DNA from 2 places in the Salinicoccus sp. ID82-1 genome. Region 1 is predicted to be linked to the other one. Evidence: predicted binding sites of a transcription regulator. Region 1 holds the regulator's gene; the other holds the start of a gene.

Region 1 (3,202 bases):
CTGGTCAATGAAGGACAGGTGAGTGGTGCCTACACGAACAGCGACGATGTCTCGATCGATACGATCAACATCGAAGGCATGGATCGCGAGAGTGTCAGAAGCATATACGGGGAACCGGTCGATTCGATCAAGAAAGGATGGAAGCGGCTCAGAGTGACCAACGAGGAGTATGAGGTGTATGACCTGAAGGACAGGTATGTCTACTTCTTCTACGATCTACATGATGGGGAGAAGGTCAACGGTGTGCTGATGCTTTTGAAGGACGAGGTCCGGGCAGCCGATTCACTGTACAATCACCCTGCAGCAGAAGACAACTCAAGGATGAACCATCTTCTTGTCAATGCCACAAGATACGAGTATGGCTTCGATCCGCTTGAAGAGGACGAGCAGGCATCCGATGCAGCACTCGGCCACAGCAAGGACATGGCGGAACGGGATTATTTCAATCATGACTCGCCGGATGGGGAGACACTGAAAGACCGCATAGAAGAAGCGGACGTATCATATCGCATGGCGGGAGAGAATATAGCCATGGGGCATACATCGACCATCTTTTCGCATCACAGCCTGATGAATTCGATGGACCACCGCGTCAATACGCTGAAGCCCGAATTCACCCATATTGGTACAGGCACAGCCTATAATGCAGATGACATCCCATATTATACTGAAAACTATATATACAGATGACACCCGCGTTACGGGGTAATAGTACCCCATTATCTGCGTTTCAAAGTTCTGGCAAGGGGAATCTATAAGTAGACACCACGGGTTGTCCGGAAACAGTCATCACCTTTCCTACTACCCATCCTGATAGACCGATAGAACGAGGGGATGCAGTTGAACACTAAAGCGCAGGAAAATAAAACAAAAGATTCTACAGATATTCTGGAACAGGTAAAAATAATACTTGGTAGATAAATAATCATCAGCAATGAAACAGATTACAGGATGGAACTAGGAAAGATATAATAAAAAGGGCGCCTCTGGCGCCCTTTTAGTATGTTCAATTCTTTTTAGAAGGAGCGGAACAGTCCGACAACCTTGCCGAGTACAGTGACGCTATCCACTATGATCGGTTCCATTGATGCATTTTCAGGCTGAAGCCTGTAGTACCCGCTTTCTTTGTAGAAGCGTTTGACTGTCGCTTCGTCCTCTTCCGTCATCGCAACAATGATGTCACCATTGTGGGCGATGTTCTGCTTGCGCACGATGACACGGTCGCCATCATGGATGCCGGCTTCGATCATGCTGTCCCCGACAACATTGAGCAGGAAGATTTCACTATTGTGATTCGCGGTAAAATGTTCGGGCAGCGGGAAATACTCATCGATATTCTCAACGGCAGTGATCGGCAGACCTGCTGTAACCTTACCGAGTACCGGAACGTGGATGACCGGGCTGTACTGGTCATTTTCCTCAGTGATGATTTCAATTGCTCTCGGTTTGGTCGGATCCCGCTTTATATAACCCTTCTCCTGCAGTTTCGCAAGATGTCCGTGAACCGTAGAACTGGACTGCAGTCCGACTGCATTTCCAATTTCCCTTACACTTGGCGGATACCCTTTTTCGTGAACGGTAGACTTTATAAATTGATATATCTGCTTTTGTCTATCTGTTAGCGCCTTCATATATATACCTCCGACTCATTATATATATGATTCTATCATAATAATCAGTATGTTACAAACGTTTGTTCGTAATTCTATTGACCCGGAACAGATGTTCTGATACCATGATAGTACAAACATATGTTCCGGAGGGGATTTTATGACAATCAAAGAATTCAAGCTATTAGGTGCGATATTTGCATTTGCGCTGGTTGCCGGTCTTATTTTCATGTTCGACTCCCATAAGATAGAGAACACACATTCCAATATTGTTTATATAGACGAGTTTGAAGTGATTACGGAAGAAACACCAATGATGGCCAAAGAGGAAACGGATGTTCCGGAGGAGCAATATGCGGAACGCACACATATCGATCATATGATGGAGATGATCGGACTGATAGAATGACTGCCAAGTATGAGAATGGTCTCATACTTTTTTTTGTGTTAAATTATAAGGGAGTGGACAGGAGGTTTCAGCATGCTTGAAAAAGAAAAACTGCAGCGTATCAATGCGCTGGCTGCCAAAAAGAAAGCAGGCAGCATCAAAAAGGACGAACTGGAAGAATTGAAAGGCCTGAGGGAAGAATACTTGAAAAACTTCCGGTCATCTTTCAGAAAACAGGTCGAAAACACGAAAGTGGTCGACCCTGAAGGCAACGATGTAACACCTGAAAAGCTCAAACGTATTCAAGAAGAGAAAAAAACCAGAGACTAAAGGAGCATTTGAAATGACATTTGATAAAACGGATCAGCTTGCAATCAATACAATCAGAACACTTTCAATCGATGCGATCGAGAAAGCAAACTCCGGACACCCGGGACTCCCTATGGGTGCCGCACCAATGGCCTACACACTGTGGACCCGTCATTTGAATTTCAACCCGAACTCCATGGCATGGTTTGATCGTGACCGTTTCGTGCTGAGTGCCGGACATGGTTCCATGCTCATCTACAGTCTGCTCCACCTGAGTGGTGCGCTTGAGATGGAAGAGATCAAGAACTTCAGACAGTATGAATCGAAGACACCGGGACATCCCGAGTTCAAGCATACTGAAGGAGTGGAGATTACAACTGGGCCACTCGGACAGGGCTTTGCAATGAGTGTCGGCATGGCCATGGCGGAAAAGCATCTGGCTGCACGTTTCAATCGTGACAACTATGATGTTGTGGACCACTACACATATGTTGTGACAAGTGATGGCGACCTGATGGAAGGCGTTTCCCACGAAGCAGCTTCCCTGGCGGGCCACCTCAATCTGGATAAGCTGATTGTACTCTATGATTCCAATGACATCTCCCTCGATGGCGATCTTGACAAGAGTTTCTCCGAGGACATCAGAAAACGTTTTGAAGGCTACAACTGGCACTACATCAGAGTCGAAGATGGCAACGATACGGATGAGATAGACAAGGCGATCACAGAAGCAAAGTCATCAGACAAGCCGACGATGATCGAAGTGAAGACAATCATCGGCTATGGTGCACCGAACAAGCAGGGCAAAAGTGCTTCCCACGGCGCGCCGCTTGGTGCAGATGAACGCAAGGCAGCATTTGAATACTACGGTTTCGATCCTGAAGAGACATTCCAG
Region 2 (3,202 bases), on a different contig from region 1:
GAAGACAATAAGAAGGTCCAGCCGACATGTCCCTACGTCGCCTTCGCCATCCGTGATTCAAGCTATGACGATATAAAAATCAAATAATAGACAGCAAAATACCCCGCCATGAAGATGGCGGGGTATTCTACTGGAAGGAATTCCAAAAATAATAGTTGAAAGAATGAAAAAATGGTATGTCCAAATAATAACACTATTTTTCTGAAAAATCAATATTATCAGCATATTTTCATTCGTTGAATATTTTACTTATTACACTTTCCTTGCCTGCTTCAAGCCGCTCTTTTGAGCACGCATCCTCAATCCGGTAGCCCAGCTCTTCCGTCGCTCTGGAAAATGAGACTTCGTCGAGGTAGTTTGTCGTCTCCGCCTGGTCGAAACATCCGGGATGGACGATTTCATGCAGTGTATGATCGACAATCACACGTTCCGATTTGCTTGTACGATCCGCCAGAGGCAGAAACAGCAGAAGTAAAGCAATCAATCCCAGAATAAGGATGATCCATATGCCTTTCCTATTCATCTAGAGAAATCCGACAAAGACGCCTTCCGGTGCTTCAACTTCACCTTCCTGCCTTTCGATGGTGCCGTCTTCGTTTATTTTGAATAGTACAAGGTTATGTGAACTTTCGTGGGCACATACGAGATAGTCGCCATCCGGCGTTATATTGAAGTCCCGTGGCCAGTCTCCGTTGGTGGATTCAATCTGGATACGCTTGAGCGACTTGCCTTCCCCTTCGACTTCGAATACGGCAATGCTGTTATGGCCTCTGTTGGACACATAGATGTACTTGCCATTCGGATGCTTGCGTATGGCCGCTCCCTGGGAATGGCCGTCGAAGGATTGCGGCAGTGCGGAGTACGTTTCCACAGGGAAGAATTCACCGTCGTGGTAGTTGGCGACAATCACTTCATTGGAAAGTTCGGTGAAGATGTAGGCATAATGACCCCCATCACCGAAGACGAGATGTCTTGGTCCACTGCCGGCTGCCACTTTCGTCTCCGTCACTTTTTCAAGCTTGTCGTCCTTGATCTGAAGCGTCACAATCTTGTCTGCTCCGAGATCGACTGCCGCAATATACTTGAGGTCCGGTGTTTCGATGACGAAGTGGGAGTGCGGGTTATCCTGACGCTCATGTGGTCCGTCCCCTTCCACCTGGAAGACATCCAGCTGCTCGGTCACGACGCCGCGCTCATCCACACGATAGAGTCTGATTTCGCCTGACAGATAGACTGCATCGACCAGATGGTTTTGATCGGATGTGAGTGTCAGGTGGCAACCGGACGCACCTTCCTCGAGACAGTCTTCGATGAAGCGCAGCTCTCCCGTTTCCAGGTTGCTGACGCCGAATGTTGCGATGCCTGCTTTCGTCTTGCCCTTCTTTACCGCGTAGACGCGGTCATTCTGTATATCCAGGTAGGTCGCATTCGGTGTCTCCGCCGCTTCTTCTATCGAAATAAACTTGCCCGCCTCAGCATCCAGTTCGAATTTGTAGATTCCTTTGCCATGTTCCTTAGTATAGGTGCCGACATACCCAATCATTGAAATTCCTCCTACGCTTTTTTTATTATCTTAGCACACCAGTAACCATACCCTAAATGAAAAGAATTAATACTTCTTGAAATGCAGAACATATGTTCGTATAATTGAACCATATACACGAACAGGCAGAGAAGGGGATGCGGATGGACTATCGGAAAATACCAATGGAGGAACTCGACTCGAATATTCCCAAAGGACGCGGAATGATCAAATGGGCGCCCTTCGCCACCATGCCCGAGCAGTTTGAGAAGGTTGCCGGCATGATTGAAGACCAGATGAAGGTGGCGCGGCCCATCCTGTCGGATGACCGGCTGGAGGAGATGAATCGTATTCTGAAAAAGGCACTGCATGACAAACGGAGCATCAGGGTCGAATACTATTATGACGGTTTCCGTTTCAAAGCGGATCTCAAGCTCATACAGGTCGATACGTGGAGCATGGTGCTCATCGGACAGCCGACGGACAGGTCGGATGAGGAGATGATATTCATTTCATTCATTGATGTGCTCGATATCGTCATGATATGAAAAAGCCACGCAGAAATTTCTGCGTGGCTTGATATTAGCGTTCCAGGAAAAGGACCGGCTCCTTCTGATAATCGGTCGCGAGCATCAGATGGTAGACGAGGACCGTCGTCGTAATGGCACCGATGCCGCCCGGCACAGGAGTAATATGCGACGCCTTGTCCTTCACTGCGTCAAAATCTACATCACCGACCATCCTGCCTGCGTCATTGAAGTTGATGCCGACATCCACGACGACCGCCCCTTCCTTGACATGCTCAGGCCCGATCAGATTGATTACACCTGCTGCGCTGATGATGATATCGGCCGCCCTGCATCTGCCGATGAGGTCATCTGTATACACATTGCATGTCGTCACTGTGGCATTGCGGTTCATGAGCATCAGCGACAGCGGCTTGCCGACTACGGCACTCGCCCCGACCACCGTGACATGCTTGCCTTCGAGATTGATGTCGTAGAAATCGAGCATTTCCATCACCCCTGCCGGTGTACATGGTTCCAGACGATTGCTCTCATCCGTCAGTACCTGGCCCAGATTGAACGGGGTCATGCCGTCGATATCCTTGATCGGATTCATCAGCTCCACTACACGCTTCATATCAATATGCTCAGGCAGCGGCTGCAGCAGCAGGATGCCATTGATGGCATAATCCTCATTGATCTCCCGGAATTTCGTCAGAAAGGCCCTGTTCGAAACATCCGCCGGAAAATGGAACTGCTCCGTATCGATGGACAGCTTCTCAAACCGTTTCATCGCCGCTCGTTCATAAGAGATTGCATCGGACAGTTCGCCGACCCTGACAAACGCAACTTTCGGTCTGATGCCATGCTTCCGGGACTCCTCTACAGCATCCCTGATTCCCTCGGAAAGATGTGCCGCAACCGCCTTGCCATCCATGATCGTTGTCATAAAAAAGCTCCTTTATCCTTTTTTCAATCAATATACCACACTATACTCAAGATGATGCAGCCGGGACCGGAGCCTCGGCAAATAAAAAAAGCCGCCCCAAAGGACGGCAGATCAATTATTTTGTTTCACGGTGTGTTGTGTATCCGTTGGATCTTGGGCAGTATTTTTTCATTTCAATACGCTCAGGGTTGTTTCTTTTGTTCTTAGTCGTAATATAGTTACGAT

Evidence for each region. The regulator LexA, encoded in region 1, represses DNA repair genes until DNA is damaged. The targets are predictions, from matches to a motif close to CGAACATATGTTCG.
Region 2: J4760_RS12490 (YolD-like family protein) is a predicted target of LexA. The motif match lies at 1,629-1,642, and genes of this name have one in related genera.

Annotation. Positions count from the first base shown of each region.
Region 1 covers NZ_JAGFLY010000001.1:362,620-365,821, forward strand. Annotated here, with positions in the region: gene J4760_RS01785 (CAP domain-containing protein) at 1-690, shown strand, start outside; gene lexA (transcriptional repressor LexA) at 1,017-1,631, opposite strand; gene J4760_RS01795 (hypothetical protein) at 1,771-2,019, shown strand; gene J4760_RS01800 (DUF896 domain-containing protein) at 2,092-2,328, shown strand; gene tkt (transketolase) at 2,342-3,202, shown strand, end outside.
Region 2 covers NZ_JAGFLY010000005.1:209,161-212,362, reverse strand. Annotated here, with positions in the region: gene J4760_RS12505 (GNAT family N-acetyltransferase) at 1-87, shown strand, start outside; gene J4760_RS12500 (alpha-amylase) at 230-523, opposite strand; gene J4760_RS12495 (lactonase family protein) at 524-1,543, opposite strand; gene J4760_RS12490 (YolD-like family protein) at 1,687-2,070, shown strand; gene J4760_RS12485 (bifunctional 5,10-methylenetetrahydrofolate dehydrogenase/5,10-methenyltetrahydrofolate cyclohydrolase) at 2,105-2,977, opposite strand; gene rpmG (50S ribosomal protein L33) at 3,093-3,202, opposite strand, start outside.